Regions from separate parts of the Yersinia entomophaga genome, predicted to be linked through region 3. Evidence: predicted binding sites of a transcription regulator. Region 3 holds the regulator's gene; each other region holds the start of a gene.

Region 1 (6,673 bases), 690 kb from region 3:
CGCACATTAGCGGATATTATCTAAAGGGAACAACATGTTAGCCATTTTTCTTCAGGGTTTTGCTTTAAGCGCCGCGATGATTTTACCGCTGGGGCCGCAAAATGCTTTTGTGATGAATCAGGGAATTAAGCGCCAGCACCACATTATGAGCGCTGCGCTCTGCGCGCTGAGCGATATCATCCTGATTTGTGGTGGTATTTTCGGTGGTAGTGCCTTACTCAACCAATCGCCGCTGCTTTTGGCACTGGTAACTTGGGGCGGCGTGGCTTTCCTGTTGTGGTATGGCTGGGGAGCGCTGTGCGCTGCATGGCGTGGAGATATTCAGGATACGATTGAAGGCAGCAGTGTGAAAAATCGCTGGAAAATCATCGTTACTCTGCTGGCCGTAACCTGGCTCAATCCGCATGTTTATCTGGATACCTTTGTGGTGCTGGGCAGTCTGGGCGGTCAGTTATTGCCAGATGTCAGACCATGGTTCGCTTTAGGAGCGGTCAGTGCCTCTATCAGTTGGTTTTTTGCCTTGGCGTTGCTGGCCGCGTGGCTGGCTCCCTGGCTCAATCGCCCAGCGGCGCAAAGAGGGATCAATTTGTTAGTCGGCGGTGTGATGTGGTTTATTGCCTTTCAGTTGGCTAAACAAGGCCTGAGTTTTTGATTTTTTATCACTATTCTGAATTCTTCATGGCAAAAGATGTGCTAGCTTTGTTAGGTTACTGAATTAACTAAGCGACAAAATAATTGTGCATGATTCCGGTCGTCAGTAAGAGTAATTAACTGAAAAGAAGCTTGCTCTTAGGTGTAATTGACTGATAAACCGTGCTTCGCAGCGATTTTTCGTATCGGCATATTTTTAGGAGGCACCGTGAAGTTAAAGACCTTGGCTTTGGCCGCAATGATGGGATTAGGAACGTTACCTTTGGCTTCGCAGGCCGCTGAGCTGCCGGAAGGGCCGCACGTTGTGACTTCAGGAACCGCCAGCGTTGACGCTACGCCGGATATTGCCACTTTGGCGATTGAAGTTAGCGTAACCGCCAAAGACGCCGCAGAAGCGAAGAAACAGGTTGATACTCGTGTGGCTCAATATTTTGATTTTCTGAAGAAAAATGGTATTGAGAAGAAAGATATCAATGCGGCAAATTTGCGTACTCAGCCGGAATACGACTACAAGAAAACCGGCGAAGCAGTACTGAAAGGTTACCGGGCGGTGCGCCAGGTTCAGGTTACTCTACGTCAGTTGGATAAACTGAACGAGTTGCTGGACGGCGCGCTCAAATCGGGTTTGAATGAAATTCGCGCCGTTGAATTAGGGGTAGCGAATCCAGAGACTTACCGTGAGCAGGCGCGTAAGAAAGCCATCGATAACGCGATTTCTCAGGCCGGTTCTCTAGCTCAGGGCTTTAAAGCTACTCTGGGGCCGGTGTACAGTATTCGTTATCGCGTGGCCAACTACCAGCCCATGCCGGTAGCGCGCATGTATAAAAGTCCGGAAGCGGGCATGGCAAGCGATGCTGCCCAAACTTATGAGCAGCAGACCATTCACTTTGACGATCAGGTCGACGTGGTATTCCAACTGAATCCGGCGAAATAAAACCGCGAAACTAATCCTGCCGTAATACCTGACGCCCATGTGATAACAGGGCGTCAGTCACTTTTCGCATTGTCCGGCTTTCTGGCGCAAAGCGATGCCAGTACAGCATCCGGCGCTGTAATAATCCCGGCGTCAGATCGATAAGCTCTCCCGACTCCAGCTCTTTCTCAATCTGCAAGTGCGGAATCATACAACAGGTGGTGCCTTGGCGCGCCAGTTGTACAAAGGCTTCCGAAGAATTAACGATGTGGCAAGGGACGCTACCCGGCGATAAATCAAAATTCTGCTGTAAAAATGCCTGATGCATATCGTCCAGATGGTCAAAGGCGACCGCTGGTGCTTTGAGTAACGCCGGACGAGTCACGCCGTTGGGGAAGTAACGCTCGGCAAAGCTTTTTGAGGCAACGAACAGGTAATCCAGCGCACCCAATTGATCCACCAGACAGCTTGGTAAAGGCTGCGGTTGGATACTCACAGCGCCAACGACTTCGCCGCGACGCAGACGTTCCTGCGTTCGGGTTTCATCTTCTACCTGTAAATTCAATCGAATAGGCGAATCCGCCAGTACCGGTTTTAGCGCAGGAAGCAACCAGGTTGCCAAGCTGTCGGCGTTAACCGCCAGAGACAGTAGCAGCGGCGTATCCACGGTGTTGTCGTTACCCAGCCATTCTTCTTCCAGCAATTCAACCTGATGCAAGAGCGCCAGCAGACGCTGCCCCTGCTCCGTTGGGCGTGGAGGCACGGTACGTACTAATAATGGCTGACCGAACAGGTTTTCCAACTGTTTAATACGTTGAGATACCGCCGATTGGGTGATGCAAAGTTTTTGTGCCGCGCGCTCAAAGCCGCGTTCACGGATCACCGCGTCCAGCGCTTGCAGCGTTCGGTAGTCTGGGCGTTTCATCGGAGTAATCTCTCCAAAATAAGTTTAATAAGGCACTATGCCACAGTTTATCTATTTTGCTGCGGCAAAAATCAACGGAAATTCAGCGGTTGTGCGGGAACATATCTGTGATCCAGAGTGGATTAATACCATCTGAGTCAGGCTTAATTGGCGAGATTTCCCTCCCGCATGTTCTATAATAGCGACAGGTTTTCATATTATTAATAGGCAGTGAAATGACCATGACTCAGGACGAACTTAAAAAAGCAGTGGGTTGGGCAGCATTGGATTATGTCAAACCAGACACCATCGTTGGCGTCGGCACCGGCTCAACTGCGGCACATTTTATCGATGCCTTAGGCTCGATTAAACATCAGATTAAAGGTGCAGTTTCCAGTTCTGACGCTTCAACGGCAAAACTGAAAAGTCTGGGCATCCACGTTTTTGATAGTAATGAAGTTGACGACCTGGACATCTACGTTGACGGTGCGGATGAAATCAACGGCCATATGCAGATGATTAAAGGCGGTGGCGCGGCGCTGACCCGCGAAAAAATCATTGCAGCTATTGCGCGTAAATTTATCTGTATCGTAGATGCGTCTAAACAGGTTGATGTGTTGGGGAAATTCCCCTTACCGGTTGAAGTGATTCCAATGGCTCGTTCTTACGTGGCGCGCGAGTTGGTCAAACTGGGCGGCTTGCCGGAATATCGCCAGAATGTTGTGACGGATAATGGCAACGTAATCTTGGACGTACATAATCTGGATATTCTGGATGCCATTGCGTTAGAAAATAAAATCAACGGTATTGCTGGCGTGGTCACCGTGGGTCTGTTTGCTAACCGTGGTGCAGACGTGGCTTTGGTCGGTACCGCAGATGGCGTGAAAACAATCACTGCTCAATAAGCCTTACTGGTTAAAATAGGTCATCGGGATGACGTTTTCGCGTTATCCCGAGTATTTTTTGCGATTAATCATCTTTTCTTAAAAAGGTTAAATTTAGTGACATATGTCACATTGATGTTCTCTATTCCATTAACCTGCCGTTAACTTGCTGTTACACAGTGTTTTCTTCCGCAAAACTCCTGCCTGAGTGAAATTTGTGCTGAACCCCAGGCAATCGTTTGTATTGATGCCGCCGTAATATTTGTTATGTTGACTGGGTGCTAGCCAGATTCATAGACAAAGGCAGCCGCATCTGAAGTCTGAAAATAGGGTTGGGGAAATGGCAAAAGTATCACTGGAAAAAGACAGAATTAAGTTTCTGTTAGTAGAAGGGGTTCACCAAAGCACGGTTGATAATCTTCGTGCGGCCGGATATAGCAATATCGAATACCATAAAGGTGCCTTAGACACAGAATCATTGAAAGAATCGATTCGTGATGCTCACTTTATCGGTTTAAGATCGCGTACTCATCTGACGGAAGAAGTTTTTGCTGCGGCAGAGAAATTGGTCGCGGTTGGCTGTTTCTGTATCGGCACTAATCAGGTTGATTTAAACGCGGCGACCAAACGCGGCATTCCGGTATTCAATGCGCCGTTCTCCAACACCCGCTCCGTCGCTGAAATGGTGTTAGGCGAGCTGTTGCTCATGTTCCGTGGCATTCCTGCGGCTAACGCCAAAGCCCACCGCGGCGAATGGCACAAACTGGCCGCTGGCTCCTATGAAGCGCGTGGCAAAAAACTGGGTATCATTGGTTACGGTCATATCGGTACCCAGCTTGGTATTCTGGCCGAAAGCCTGGGTATGAAAGTCTTTTTCTATGATATCGAAAACAAGCTGCCGCTGGGCAATGCTCAACAGGTTCGCCATCTTTCTGATTTGCTGAACATGAGCGATGTGGTCAGCCTGCACGTGCCGGAAACTCGCTCGACCCGCAATATGATGGGCGCAGAGCAATTAGCGCTAATGAAGCCCGGCGCGCTGCTGATCAACGCTTCTCGCGGCACCGTGGTCGATATTCCAGCGCTGTGTGATGCCTTGGCTAGCAATCATATTGCCGGTGCGGCAATAGATGTATTCCCGACCGAACCTGCAACCAACAGCGATCCGTTTAATTCACCGCTGTGTGAATTTGATAACGTGCTGCTGACTCCGCATATCGGCGGCTCAACGCAAGAAGCGCAAGAGAATATCGGCGATGAAGTGGCGGGGAAACTGGCTAAGTATTCCGATAACGGCTCCACGCTTTCGGCGGTTAATTTCCCAGAGGTTTCCCTGCCTGCTCACGGTGACAATGCCAGCCGTTTGCTACATATTCATGAAAACCGTCCGGGTATTCTGACCAGCATTAACCAGATTTTTGCCGAGCAGGGAATCAACATTGCAGCGCAGTACCTGCAAACCAGCTCGGAAATTGGTTATGTGGTGATCGATGTGGAAACTCAGGGCACCGATAGGGCTGAAACGGCTCTGCAATTAATGAAGGCGATTCCGGGGACTATTCGCGCCCGTTTGCTCTACTAACCATCGATACCCTTCATCTTTTGCGTCGTAGAGGCGAAGTCTATTGGATGAAATGGCGGTTTATTCAATTTATCGGTATCAGCAGATGCCGATAAATTTTAAATAATTCAGTCACTACCAGCGCCATACCTGAGATGGCGTAATAATTTCCGGCAGCGGAATATCCCAGTGTTCCACGGGTAAATCGTCCACTAACTGGCAGTCATGAGCTAGCCCGATAGGGTAGGGGCCATTGTGTTGCCAGTATTGTAAAGTTCTATCGTAAAATCCGCCGCCCATTCCTAAACGTTGTCCGTGACGATCAAACGCCACCAGTGGCGTAATGATGATATCCAACTCAGAAAGTGGCAAAACCTCTTTAACATCCAACTGTGGCTCACGAATTTTTAGCCGATTCAGTACTAACGGCGTTTCCGGCGCGTAGCGTAAAAACAATAAATTGCCGCGGCTGAACGGGTGTAAAACCGGAAGATACACCTGTTTTTTCTGCTGCCAGAGCAACTGAATAATAGGTTGGGTATTGAGTTCACCGTCGAAAGAGAGAAATAGCGCAATGCTGCGAGCTTGCTGAATTCGGGGATGACGCTGGATTTGTTGGCTGGCGAGCCGGGCAGAATTGTATTGTTGTTCCGGAGTTAACAAGCGTCGCCGTTGGCGGATGTCGTTTCTGATTTGTTGCCGTAAAGGACCGTGCTGGGGATCGAAAGGCATAGGCTGCCTGTATTGAATCGAACTTATCGAATAACCATGATCTCACAACATCATGATTGATAAAGGGATCTCCGAGATGCCGCCGCAGGCTGTAACCCTTGAACCCTTGGTTCAAGGTGAACGCAGTGTCGCTACCTTAAGGCTTCTCGGCGGACCGAGCATGCTCACCGGTTACGGATCACAACATTCTGTTGGTATTAAATATCGGCTCAGGGGACTGGCCCGCTGGCGAACACCTCAGAGAAATTCTTTACTCACTGTCGAATCTATCATTCAACAACGATTTATTCAAATTGTGCATCCTGACGTTCAGAGATGCGACCCTGTTCAAGCAACGCTTGTTCAATGGTCTGTTGTAACATCCTAATACGTTGCTCCATATTGGATGCATAGTCACGCGTTTTCAATCTTTCCTGAGCCAGTTCGTGACATACGTTCAATGCCGCGATAAAAACTAACTGCTCAGTATTGGTGACTCTAGTGCGAACTTTAAGATCTTGCAACCGTTGGTTAAGATCTTCTGCCGCCATGTTCAACGCATCTTGTTGTTCTGGCGGACAATTAACTCTTAACGAGCGACCAAAAATTTGAATATCTACCGGTTGTGCAGACATGCCACCTTCCTGACTAATTTCCGCGCTAGCCCTGTAACACCATAAGCAAATTGCCCTTAGTGGTCAAAGCGGGCGCCACTATATATACCTCGATACCAAGATACAACCCCTTTATAGCGTTGCGTTTTCTGGTATAGCGACTGATCTTGGTGGTAGCATAACACGAACTTATCCTGCCAACGATGATGAATACGCATGTCCATACAGAATACATTACCAACTTACCAATCTCTTGCTCAGGCGCTGAACCAGCAGGCCATCGCCCTTACTCCTGCCGAAATGCATGGCCTGATCAGCGGGATGCTGTGTGGCGGCAGTCAAGATAATGGCTGGCAAGCGCTAGTTCATGAGCTGACCAACGAAGGCGTGGCTTTCCCGCAGGCGCTAAGTCTGCCACTGCAACAATTGCATGAA
Region 2 (6,673 bases), 1.7 Mb from region 3:
TGTCCGTTAGTGACCAAGGTTCATATGGAAGTGGCTCGTGCCAGCCGTAAGGGCAAAGAGGCGATTCTGATTGGACATGCGGGCCACCCGGAAGTGGAAGGCACCATGGGACAATACAGTAACCCGGAAGGGGGAATGTATCTGGTGGAATCGCCAGCGGACGTGTGGACGCTGGAAGTAAAAAACGAAGATAATCTGTGCTTTATGACGCAAACCACTTTGTCGGTTGATGATACGTCTGAAGTGATAGATGCGCTGCATAAACGCTTCCCTAAGATTATCGGTCCGCGTAAAGATGATATTTGCTACGCTACCACTAACCGACAGGAAGCGGTGCGCAATCTGGCGGATAAAGCGGACGTGGTTTTGGTCGTCGGCTCGAAAAACTCGTCTAACTCGAACCGTTTAGCCGAATTGGCACAACGGATGGGCAAAGCGGCTTATCTCATTGGCTCTGCTGATGATATACAAGAAATTTGGCTGAACAATGTTTCCTGCATCGGTGTGACTGCTGGAGCCTCAGCGCCGGATATTCTGGTACGGCAAGTCATTGCTCGCCTGCAAGATCTGGGGGCGGGTCACTCAATTGAACTGAGTGGCAGGGAAGAGAATATTGTTTTCGAAGTGCCAAAAGAGCTTAGGGTTAACGTAAAGCAGGTCGACTAAGTTAGCCGAATATAAAAAAGCAGCCTTGGGGCTGCTTTTTTTATGGCAAAAGAAAACCCAAGGTAACGGTTTGGATACAGTAATGTTAAATGAGTTTCTTCTGGCTACTCCTTGAAAATGCATGAATATGCGTAAAGATGCAGCGCTGAAAATTTGCCCGTTTTCGGTTTGTTATGCAGAAATTGAGAGAATTCCATCTGATTATCCGATGCGCCGGCGCTTTTTACCTGCAATAGATGAGTAATTAAGTGCTTTCACTGATAAAAATGAGCGGATATCATTTTTTTCTAATACAGCTTAAATAGTCTGGCAGACTCAGTGGCAGACCGCTAATCTGAACCCTGATCAGGGCTGATATAAAACAACAAGAGGATTTATGACTGATTCAGCAATTCGTGTCGCTATTGTCGGTGCCGGTGGCCGTATGGGGCGACAATTGATTCAGGCCGTGCATCAAATTCCTGGAGTAACTCTGGGTGCTGCGCTGGAGCGCAAAGGTTCGTCACTGGTAGGCACTGATGCCGGCGAACTGGCCGGTATAGGGTTGCTAAATATCAAGGTGGCAGATGATGTTGCCGAAGCAATAAACAGCTTTGATATCCTTGTGGACTTTACTCGTCCAGAAGGCTCGTTGGCGCATTTGGCTCTGTGCCGCCAGCACGGAAAAGGTATGGTTATTGGTACGACTGGCTTTGATGAAGCTGGCAAAGCTGCGATTAGCGCCGCGGCGGCAGATATTGCGATTGTTTTTGCGGCCAATTTTAGCGTAGGCGTCAATCTGGTCCTTAAGCTGTTAGAGAAGGCCGCTAAAGTCATGGGTGACTACGCCGATATCGAAATTATTGAAGCTCACCACCGCCATAAAGTCGATGCGCCTTCGGGCACTGCGTTGGCGATGGGAGAAGCGATTGCGGAAACGTTAGGGCGCGATTTAAAAGACTGCGCCGTTTATAGTCGCGAAGGTTATACCGGCGAGCGTAAGGAAGGGACTATCGGTTTTGCTACCGTCCGTGCGGGGGATATTGTGGGTGAGCATACTGCGATGTTTGCAGATATTGGCGAACGGGTTGAGATCACCCATAAAGCGACCAGTCGTATGACTTTTGCTAATGGAGCAATTAAATCCGCAATCTGGCTATCAACTCAGGATAAAGGATTGTTTGATATGCGAGATGTCTTGGGTTTAAACGATTTATAATATGTAATGTACCGCTGTGATGTGGTTATTCCTATCATAACTATCTGATAGTAGAGCGATATTTTTATCGCTCTTTTTTATTTTGTTATTTTAAGTGTTAAGTGGTTATTTTATTATTAGATGGCTGTTTTTGTGTTTTTTAATGTGTTTTTCAGCGTTTTATTGAAATTTTACGACTCCTATCATTGCCAATTTGCCTTTTCTCTCTCCGAATACGTTAAAATTCACTCTATCACCCTCGCAACCGTTTACTATGTTAACTTAGTTTGTATTTTTGCCGCCATAAACCCACTATTTTGGCGAGATGGGCAAAAAACAAAGAAAAAATGGTACTTTGGCTAGACAAGAGCCTAGCTCATCATTAAAATGCGCCCAATTTGCCAAAAATTAGCTTTGAGGGCGGTTTTTGCATTGATTTAGATCGTTAATTCTGAATTAATATGCAGATAATGTGACTGTTTATTCCTTGGAGGGTGTTTTGATTAAGTCAGCGCTATTGGTTCTCGAAGACGGAACCCAATTTCACGGTCGGGCCATCGGGGCAGAAGGTTCGGCAGTGGGGGAAGTGGTCTTCAATACGTCGATGACCGGTTATCAAGAAATCCTCACTGATCCTTCCTATTCCCGCCAGATCGTTACTCTTACTTATCCCCATATCGGCAATGTCGGCACCAACGCCGCCGATGAAGAATCCTCCGCAGTACACGCCCAAGGTCTTGTTATCCGCGACCTGCCACTGATTGCCAGCAACTACCGTAATGAAGAAGGCTTATCCGAATATCTCAAACGCCGCAACATCGTTGCGATTGCAGATATCGATACCCGTAAGCTGACTCGTTTACTGCGTGAGAAAGGCGCTCAGAACGGTTGCATCATCGCTGGCGACCTGACGGATGCGGCTGTGGCACTGGAAAAAGCTAAAGCTTTCCCCGGTCTGAAAGGGATGGATTTAGCAAAAGAGGTCACGACCAAAGAAGCTTACACCTGGCTGCAGGGGAGCTGGACGCTGGAAGGCGAACTACCGGCGGCGAAAAAAGCTGAAGAATTACCTTTCCATGTAGTGGCTTACGATTATGGCGTAAAGCGTAATATTCTGCGTATGCTGGTGGATCGTGGCTGCCGTCTGACGGTTGTTCCAGCGCAGACTCCGGCGGAAGACGTGCTGAAGCTGAATCCAGACGGGATCTTCCTGTCCAACGGCCCGGGCGATCCGGAACCCTGCGACTACGCCATTACCGCGATTAAACGTTTTCTCGAAACCGATATTCCAGTCTTTGGAATCTGTTTAGGTCACCAACTGCTGGCACTGGCCAGCGGCGCAAAAACGGTAAAAATGAAGTTTGGCCACCACGGCGGCAACCATCCGGTGAAAGATTTGGATGGCAACTGCGTGATGATTACCGCACAAAACCACGGCTTCGCGGTGGATGAAACCTCATTACCTGCCACTTTACGTACAACCCACACTTCGTTATTCGATGGTTCTCTGCAAGGTATCCATCGTACTGATAAAGCAGCGTTCAGCTTCCAGGGGCACCCTGAAGCGAGCCCGGGGCCACATGATGCCGCTCCGCTGTTTGACCACTTTATCGAACTGATTGAAGCCTACCGCGCATCATCATCAGCAAGCACTAATAGCAAGTAATCAGGAGCTAAGACCATGCCAAAACGTACAGATATAAAAAGCATCCTGATTCTCGGCGCTGGCCCGATTGTTATCGGACAGGCCTGTGAGTTCGATTATTCAGGTGCTCAAGCCTGTAAAGCCCTGCGTGAAGAAGGTTATCGGGTTATTTTGGTGAACTCCAACCCGGCAACCATCATGACCGATCCGGAAATGGCCGATGCGACCTACATCGAGCCGATTCACTGGGAAGTGGTTCGCAAAATCATTGAAAAAGAACGTCCAGACGCAGTATTACCAACCATGGGCGGCCAAACCGCGCTGAACTGTGCGTTGGAACTGGAACGTCAGGGCGTGCTGGCCGAGTTTGGCGTGACCATGATTGGTGCCACCGCCGACGCCATTGATAAAGCAGAAGACCGCCGTCGCTTTGATATCGCGATGAAGAAAATCGGTCTGGATACGGCGCGCTCCGGCATCGCTCACAATATGGAAGAAGCGCTGGCCGTTGCGGCTGACGTGGGTTTCCCTTGCATCATTCGTCCGTCCTTCACCATGGGAGGCACCGGCGGCGGTATTGCCTACAACCGTGAAGAGTTCGAAGAAATCTGCGAGCGCGGTCTGGATTTGTCTCCAACTAAAGAACTGTTGATTGACGAATCTCTGATCGGCTGGAAAGAGTACGAGATGGAAGTGGTGCGTGATAAAAACGACAACTGCATCATCGTCTGTTCCATCGAAAACTTCGACGCTATGGGGATCCACACCGGTGACTCCATCACCGTTGCGCCAGCGCAGACTCTGACGGATAAAGAATATCAAATCATGCGTAACGCCTCGATGGCGGTACTGCGTGAAATCGGCGTGGAAACCGGCGGCTCCAACGTTCAGTTCTCGGTTAACCCAAAAACTGGCCGTCTGATTGTTATTGAGATGAACCCGCGCGTATCCCGCTCTTCGGCGCTGGCATCCAAAGCAACTGGTTTCCCGATTGCCAAGATTGCCGCCAAGCTGGCGGTAGGTTACACGCTGGATGAACTGACCAACGATATCACCGGTGGCCGTACTCCGGCGTCATTTGAGCCCTCCATCGATTACGTTGTGACCAAAATCCCTCGCTTTAATTTCGAGAAATTTGCCGGTGCCAACGACCGCCTGACGACCCAAATGAAATCGGTCGGCGAAGTGATGGCGATTGGCCGTACTCAGCAAGAATCCTTGCAGAAAGCCTTACGTGGTCTGGAAGTTGGCGCGACCGGCTTTGATCCAAAAGTCAGCCTGGACGATCCGGAAGCGCTGACCAAGATTCGCCGCGAGCTGAAAGACGCTGGCGCAGAGCGTATCTGGTACATCGCCGATGCGTTCCGCGCCGGTATGTCCGTAGACGGCGTTTTCAACCTGACCAACGTTGACCGCTGGTTCCTGGTGCAGATTGAAGAACTGGTTCGTCTGGAAGAGAAAGTAGCTGAATGCGGTATCAACGGCTTGAATTATGAATTCCTGCGCCAGTTGAAGCGTAAAGGTTTTGCTGATGCGCGTCTGGCTAAACTGGTTGGCGTAGCCGAAAGCGAAGTGCGCAAGCTACGCTACAAATTTGACCTGCATCCGGTTTACAAACGTGTGGATACCTGTGCGGCAGAATTCTCTACTGATACAGCCTATATGTACTCAACCTATGAGGAAGAGTGCGAATCTAACCCAACCAGCGATCGTCCGAAAATCATGGTGTTGGGCGGTGGTCCTAACCGTATCGGTCAGGGGATTGAATTCGATTATTGTTGCGTTCACGCCTCGCTGGCGCTGCGTGAAGACGGTTACGAAACCATCATGGTGAACTGTAACCCTGAAACGGTTTCCACGGATTACGATACCTCTGACCGTCTGTACTTCGAGTCAGTGACGCTGGAAGACGTGCTGGAAATCGTACGTATTGAGAAGCCACAGGGTGTTATCGTACAGTACGGCGGCCAGACTCCGCTGAAACTGGCTCGCGAACTGGAAGCTGCCGGCGTTCCTGTTATCGGTACCAGCCCTGATGCCATTGACCGCGCAGAAGACCGTGAGCGTTTTCAGCAGGCGGTGAATCGTCTGGGTCTCAAGCAACCGGCTAACGCCACCGTTGCCACTATCGAACAAGCGGTAGATAAGGCTAGCGGCTTGGGTTATCCGTTGGTGGTGCGTCCTTCCTATGTACTGGGTGGCCGCGCAATGGAAATCGTCTATGACGAAACCGACCTGCGCCGTTACTTCCAGAATGCGGTGAGCGTGTCTAACGATGCACCAGTATTGCTGGATCGTTTCCTCGATGACGCGGTGGAAGTGGATGTGGACGCGATTTGCGACGGTGAGCATGTGCTGATCGGCGGAATTATGGAGCATATCGAGCAGGCAGGGGTTCACTCCGGTGACTCAGCTTGTTCATTGCCAGCCTACACGCTAAGCAAAGAAATTCAGGATGTTATGCGTCAGCAGGTTGAGAAGCTGGCGTTTGAACTGTGCGTTCGCGGTTTGATGAACGTCCAGTTCGCGGTGAAGAACAACGAAGTTTATCTGATTGAAGTGAACCCACGCGCTGCTCGTACCGTACCTTTCGTTTCTAAAGCCACCGGTATGCCATTAGCGAAGATTGCCGCTCGAGTTATGGCTGGCAAATCACTGGCAGAGCAAGGGATAACCGAAGAAATCATCCCGCCATATTACTCGGTAAAAGAAGTGGTACTGCCGTTTAATAAGTTCCCTGGCGTTGACCCGATTCTTGGGCCAGAAATGCGTTCAACCGGTGAAGTTATGGGCGTTGGCCGTACCTTCGCAGAAGCATTTTCGAAGGCGATGCTGGGCAGCCAGTCCGGTATGAAGAAAAGTGGTCGTGCGCTGTTGTCGGTGCGCGAAGGGGATAAAGCTCGCGTGGTTGATTTGGCTGCCAAGCTGCTGAAACAAGGCTTCGAACTGGATGCAACCCATGGTACTGCGGTGGTGTTAGGGGAAGCGGGCATAAATCCACGTTTGGTCAACAAGGTACATGAAGGCCGTCCTCACATTCAGGATCGTATTAAGAATGGCGAGTACACCTACATTGTCAATACCACGGCGGGACGTCAGGCTATCGAAGACTCCAAGCTGATTCGTCGCAGTGCCTTACAGTATAAAGTGCACTATGACACCACGTTAAACGGTGGTTTCGCGAC
Region 3 (6,673 bases):
AAGTTACGGCTAAAACCGCGGCTAAATCGACGACGGGTAAAGTAAGCAAAACCAAAACAACCGCCAACGCGAAAACCTTAACCCAAAAGAAAAGCGTTACGGCTAAAAAAAACGTTACCCGTAAAGAAACGAAAGTGGCTTATGGGCGACATCGAAATAGCACGAGCAAAAAAGCAGCGGCAGAATTACTCGCGAATAACAAACTAAAACTCAGTCCGGCACATAAAAAGCGCTATCAGCACGCCAAACAGACGGCGATGAGTAAGCTGATGAAACAAGTTGGGAAACCCTATCGCTGGGGGGGATCTTCGCCGAATACCGGGTTTGACTGTAGCGGACTCATTTATTATGCCTACAAAGATGTGGTCAGAATAAAAATGCCGCGCACCGCGAATGAAATGTACCACCTGCGCGATGCCGCGCCGGTTAAACGCGCAGAGCTGGAAAGTGGCGATCTGGTGTTCTTCAATATTGCTAATCGCGGCGTCGCCGATCACGTTGGAGTTTATTTAGGCAACGGGAAATTTATCCAGTCTCCGCGTACCGGCGAAGAAATTCGCATCAGTATGTTAGATAACGATTACTGGCAAGGCCATTACGTTGGGGCGCGCCGCGTCGTGACCCCTAAAACTATTCGCTAAAACTATTTGCTAAACGTACTCGTTAAAATCATGCTCTCAAACTTTCGCTCCGCCGGTTTATTGGCCGTCGGAGCGTTTCTACCCGGCTCTCAGCCCCTGTGTTCCACCAATCGAATAACCCATCGCCAATCACTTTAACTCTGTGTGGTTAAACCTGGTTTTCCAGTGGGAAATTGATAATATTGATACCCATAACAACTATATGACAATTATTTATCCGCTCGTCGCCACCGGGATCGCCCTGGCGCATCCGGTGATTTGATGGGCAAACACCCTGAGTCATCCCGAAAGGAGAAAGCAATGTCTTTTGAATTACCTGCACTGCCTTATGCAAAGAACGCCCTTGAGCCTCATATCTCGGCAGAAACGCTGGATTATCACTACGGCAAGCACCACAACACCTACGTGGTAAACCTGAATAATTTGATTAAAGATACCGAGTTTGCTGGTCAATCGCTGGAAGAGATCGTAAAAACCTCCACTGGCGGTATCTTCAATAACGCCGCTCAAGTATGGAATCACACCTTCTACTGGAACTGCCTGGCGCCAAACGCCGGTGGCGAACCGAAGGGCGCAGTAGCCGAAGCGATCGCCGCATCTTTTGGGTCTTTCGCGGAGTTCAAACAACAGTTTACCGATGCTGCCGTGAAAAACTTTGGCGCGGGTTGGACCTGGCTGGTGAAAAAACCGGACGGCTCGCTGGCGATCGTGAGCACTTCTAATGCAGCAACGCCGCTAACCACTTCGGATAAACCATTGCTGACTGTCGATGTGTGGGAGCACGCTTACTATATCGATTACCGCAATGCGCGGCCGACTTATCTGGAAAACTTCTGGGCGCTGGTTAACTGGGCGTTCGTAGAGAAAAATCTGGCCTGATTAGCTGGCTAATATCAAGGGCGGATAACGGCTCCGCCCTTCTCGCTCAAAATCTGTACAGCTCTAAAACAGTCAGGGTTTAGTTCATTACCGCTGTAAAGCTAAAGATCATAATCACTGCCAACGAACCAATAGTAGTAATCAATGACATTTTCAGATCAGTATCCATATAAACTCCTCAGTCGGTTAATTTGGGTGGATAAAGGCACATAGTTAGTGTGTAAAACGATTTTCCCACAGTTCGAGAATAAAATCTTGTTATCATTACTCACTTTATAACGTTGATTAGATCTTTCACTTTTTCTTTAAATCGGCCAAAATCCGCAGTTCATTACTGCGTACCGACCAATAACGCCTAAAAACCCCTTTCAGACTAGCGCGCTGACGAAAATAACCAGCGGAACTGATGATATCTGTCTGAAAGGGTTCGAACAACGCAGGCAAACGATTAACATAATACTTACCTGCTGTAACAGGTCAGTTTAGGAGTCATTCTTTTTATGGCAACGATTAAAGATGTGGCCAAACGCGCGGGCGTTTCCACCACCACCGTTTCGCACGTCATCAATAAAACACGTTTCGTCGCCGAAGACACCAAGGCCGCCGTGTGGGCCGCCATTAAAGAGCTGCACTATTCGCCCAGTGCCGTCGCACGAAGCCTGAAAGTCAATCACACTAAATCGATTGGTTTGCTAGCCACTTCCAGCGAAGCACCCTATTTTGCGGAAGTGATCGAAGCGGTAGAAAATAGCTGCTATAGCAAAGGCTATACGCTGATTTTGTGTAACTCTCATAATAATCTGGATAAGCAGAAAGCGTATCTGGCTATGCTGGCGCAAAAACGCGTCGACGGTTTGCTGGTAATGTGTTCCGAGTATCCAGAGCAACTGTTGGGCATGCTGGAAGATTATCGCAATATTCCGATGGTAGTCATGGATTGGGGCACCGCGCGCGGCGATTTTACCGACTCCATTATTGATAATGCCTTTGAAGGCGGTTATTTGGCTGGCCGTTATCTGATTGAACGCGGTCATCGCGATATTGGAGCCATTCCGGGGCAACTGGCTCGCAATACTGGCGGTGGGCGTCATCAGGGCTTTATCAAAGCGTTGGAAGAAGCCAATATTAAACTGCGTGATGAATGGGTGGTTCAAGGGGATTTTGAACCGGAATCCGGTTATAAAGCCATGCATCAAATCCTAACGCAGAAACATCGCCCAACCGCGGTATTCTGCGGCGGCGATATTATGGCTATGGGCGCTATTTGTGCTGCCGATGAATTAGGTTTACGCGTTCCGCAGGATATTTCGGTGATCGGATATGACAATGTGCGAAATGCGCGCTATTTCTCACCGGCACTGACCACTATTCATCAGCCAAAAGAACGTTTGGGCGAAAGCGCCTTTGCAATGTTGCTGGATCGCATTGTCAGCAAACGTGAAGATCCCCAAACCATTGAAGTACATCCAAAACTGGTTGAACGCCGTTCTGTTGCTGATGGTCCTTTCCGCGATTATCGTCGTTAAAACCGCTGTGGGAAGCCGTTTAGCCCGTTGAAACGGCTTCCCGCGTGTTTTCTACACCGTCCCCCGCTCGCAGCCATTCGGCATTCAGCGTTTCCGTATCCCCAAGGTACTCCAGCAGCCACGCCATAGCGGGCGAATGGTTGTTTTGCTCCCAGCTCAGGCAGCAAGGGCTATCTGGCAAGGGCTGAGCCAGCGTAATAATCACCAGTTTCCCCTGTTTGGCCAGCGGCTCGACGCGATGCGCCGGAACCATACCAATACATAAACCGTCACACAGACAGTCAATGCCCGTTTGCCAATCCGGTGCCACCAGCCGTCGCTGGTTGTCCAGCGTCCAGGTATCGCGCTTCGGCAGATTACGGGCAGTGTCCTCAATGCAGAGCGAAGGGTAAGGCCGCAGCTGATCGTCGGTCAAAGGGCCGCTCTGAGATGCCAGCGGATGAGTGGCACTGACCACGCAGTGCCAGTTCATAAACCCCATATCACGGAAGGTAAAGCGCCCACCGACTGGCACCGCACGCGTCGCACCAATAGCCACATCGGCACGACCATCCGCCAGCGCATCCCACACGCCGTTGAATACCTCAAAATGCACCCGCAGTTCGATATCGGGGAAATGACGATAAAAATCCAGCACCAACTGACGGCTGCGTAACGGCTTCACAATAATGTCGATAGCAATATCCAGATGGCCGCGCCAACCGTTAGCGACCTGCTGACATTGACGACGCGTATCAATCATTTTTTTGATAACAGTTCGCGCTTCTTTAATAAACAGCGCTCCCGCTGCCGTCAGTTCCACATCGCGGTGTCGTCGTTCAAACAGTGGCACTGCCAGCCATGTCTCGAGTTGTCTGACCGTATAGCTGACGGCAGAAGGCACGCGATGCAGTTCTTGTGCAGCAGCGCTAAAACTACCGGTTCTGGCAACCGCATCAACCACTTCCAATGAATATTCCGACCACATTGCCTTGCCTTCAATTATTTTCACACCAGTATGCAAATATTACCGTTTCACAGGGGAATAGCCAGCCGGATAGAATGCCCCCCGCATTAATTCTCCTGCAAAGATAACCTGCTTTCGGATTGTAGCCAGGCGGCAACGCCGCGAATCCCAAGGAACCGAGCCACTAAGTGACTGGGGTGAGCGAAGGTAGCCAACACCGCTGCGGTTCGAAAGATAACGGGTATACAGATAAACGAGATAAATAACGAAAATGAAAACATCCACTAGCTTTATGTTCTACCTCGCCGGTCTGAGCATGTTGGGATACCTTGCCACGGATATGTACTTACCCGCTTTTGGCGCCATGCAACAAGATTTGCAGGCTTCGGCTGGCTCGATCAGCGCCAGTTTGAGCATTTTTCTCGCCGGATTTGCCATTGCACAATTAGTCTGGGGACCTTTATCCGATAAATTGGGGCGGAAACCTGTGTTGTTGCTCGGTTTAAGTCTGTTTGCCTTCGGCTGTTTGGGAATGGTTTGGGTGCAAACGCCGGTACAACTGTTAGCATTACGTCTGGTTCAGGCCGTGGGAGTTTGTTCCGCTGCGGTGACCTGGCAAGCGCTGGTGATTGACCGTTATCGCGATGGCAAGGCCAATCGGGTCTTTGCCACTATTATGCCTTTGGTCGCCCTTTCTCCTGCGTTAGCACCCCTGCTGGGCGCCTGGTTACTGAACCACTTTAGCTGGCGCGCCATTTTCGTGGTGCTATTGGCGATTACTCTGCTGCTGTTGATTCCGACTGCTTTATTAAAAGAAAAGCAAAAGAATGCGCAAAGTAGTGAGAGCGAGAAAGATAATCTTAACTTCTGGCAGATTATTAAATCGCCGCTATTCAGCGGAAACGTGATGATTTTCGCCGCTTGCAGCGCTGGTTTCTTTGCCTGGCTAACCGGCTCACCCTTTATTTTGGGCGATATGGGCTATAGCCCGAATGTGATTGGCCTGAGCTACGTCCCGCAAACCCTGGCTTTCTTGCTGGGTGGTTACGGCTGTCGCAGCGCACTGAATTACATGAAAGGCAATACTCTGTTACCGTGGCTTCTGGTTGGTTACGCTTTAAGCATGATCGCCCTGTATCTGGTGGCGACCCTAACAGAACCTAACCTGCTGACTTTATTAATTCCATTCTGCGTGATGGCGCTGGTCAACGGTGCCTGTTACCCGATTGTGGTGTCAAATGCATTAATTCCTTTTCCCAATAACACCGGGAAGGCCGCTGCATTGCAGAATACCCTACAGCTGGGAACCTGTTTTATTGCCAGCATGTTGGTGTCAGCCTTTATTACTCAACCGTTATTAGCCACCGTGACCGTCATGGTGTTGACGGTATTATTTGCAGCGCTGGGTTATTTCATACATTTATATGCCACAAATAAGGATGACTCTGATAATCAAAGAGAATTAATCTCAGAGAGTCATCATTCCTAAGGGAAATTATTTCAGCCTTTCTAACGCGCCGAGACAGATTTATTATTGAGAAACCTTTCCGGCGCGCCTATACTCGATCCCAGTTATAAATAAAGCCGTTAGAAAAAAGTCATATTAGTTTCATATTTTGTACACGTTGATCGCGTTACATTTATCCTTAAGGATGAGTGAACCTAGTGCCAAACGCAGTAGATTTACTTCTTAATCTTCCTCTGTCCGTAGTTGGATATCAGACACCAAGGTAGCCAATACCTATTCGGTATGCGCCTGCAATTTTTTCGTTTATTGCGGGACATCAGTCAGAAGAAAGTGATGGAGAAACTATGAGTTCATCCTGTATAGAAGACCAAAGTATTCAAGAAAATCCGTGGTATCGCATTGTGAATGAAATGTTGAGCCAGGCCGATATTGAAATCAATGGTTCAAGACCTTTCGATATTCAGGTTCATAATCCTGATTTCTTTAAGCGCGCATTGCAGCAAGGCTCGCTGGGACTCGGGGAAAGTTATATGGACGGATGGTGGGACTGTGAACGACTGGACATTTTTTTCCAGCGCGTGCTACGAGCCGGTCTGGAAAAGAAACTCCCCCGCCATTTCAAAGATACCTTACGCGTCGCAACCGCCCGCCTGACTAACCTGCAATCGAAAAAACGCGCCTGGATCGTCGGCAAAGAACATTACGATCTCGGTAACGATCTGTTTAGCAGAATGCTAGACAGCCACATGCAATATTCCTGCGGATACTGGAAAGACGCCGCCAATCTGGAACAAGCGCAGGAACATAAACTGCGCATGATCTGTGAAAAACTGCGGCTGAAACCCGGCATGAAACTGCTGGATATCGGCTGTGGCTGGGGGGGATTATCCGCTTTTGCCGCCCGTCATTATGGCGTTTCCGTTCAGGGCGTCACCATTTCTGCCGAACAGCAAAAACTGGCGCAAGAGCGCTGCGCCGGACTGGATGTCACTATCCTGCTGCAAGACTATCGAGATTTGCATCAACAGTTTGACCGCATTGTTTCCGTCGGTATGTTCGAACACGTTGGGCCAAAGAACTATCCAACCTATTTTGAAGTCGTCGAACGCAATCTAAAACCCGATGGTCTGTTCTTGCTGCATACTATTGGCGCGAACCGTAGCAATCTGAGCGTTGATCCGTGGATTGACCGCTATATCTTCCCTAACGGCTG

What was found. Region 3 encodes PurR, which represses purine synthesis genes. Its sites were predicted from a motif close to CANGCAAACGTTTGCNTG; they were not measured.
Positions count from the first base shown of each region.
Region 1: the regulator PurR is predicted to act here: its motif matches at 3,581-3,598, upstream of serA (phosphoglycerate dehydrogenase).
Region 2: the regulator PurR is predicted to act here: its motif matches at 2,102-2,119, upstream of carA (glutamine-hydrolyzing carbamoyl-phosphate synthase small subunit).

Region 1 covers NZ_CP010029.1:2,009,781-2,016,453, reverse strand. Annotated here, with positions in the region: gene argO (arginine exporter ArgO) at 35-652, shown strand; gene PL78_RS09160 (oxidative stress defense protein) at 860-1,585, shown strand; gene PL78_RS09155 (LysR family transcriptional regulator ArgP) at 1,596-2,489, opposite strand; gene rpiA (ribose-5-phosphate isomerase RpiA) at 2,711-3,373, shown strand; gene serA (phosphoglycerate dehydrogenase) at 3,693-4,934, shown strand; gene PL78_RS09140 (5-formyltetrahydrofolate cyclo-ligase) at 5,049-5,645, opposite strand; RNA gene ssrS (6S RNA) at 5,710-5,892, opposite strand; gene zapA (cell division protein ZapA) at 5,930-6,259, opposite strand; gene PL78_RS09125 (YecA/YgfB family protein) at 6,455-6,673, shown strand, end outside.
Region 2 covers NZ_CP010029.1:3,041,763-3,048,435, forward strand. Annotated here, with positions in the region: gene ispH (4-hydroxy-3-methylbut-2-enyl diphosphate reductase) at 1-666, shown strand, start outside; gene dapB (4-hydroxy-tetrahydrodipicolinate reductase) at 1,043-1,864, shown strand; gene carA (glutamine-hydrolyzing carbamoyl-phosphate synthase small subunit) at 2,343-3,509, shown strand; gene carB (carbamoyl-phosphate synthase large subunit) at 3,525-6,673, shown strand, end outside.
Region 3 covers NZ_CP010029.1:1,324,142-1,330,814, forward strand. Annotated here, with positions in the region: gene PL78_RS05930 (C40 family peptidase) at 1-641, shown strand, start outside; gene sodB (superoxide dismutase [Fe]) at 942-1,520, shown strand; gene cydH (cytochrome bd-I oxidase subunit CydH) at 1,600-1,689, opposite strand; gene purR (HTH-type transcriptional repressor PurR) at 2,021-3,046, shown strand; gene punR (DNA-binding transcriptional activator PunR) at 3,066-4,013, opposite strand; gene punC (purine nucleoside transporter PunC) at 4,264-5,481, shown strand; gene cfa (cyclopropane fatty acyl phospholipid synthase) at 5,805-6,673, shown strand, end outside.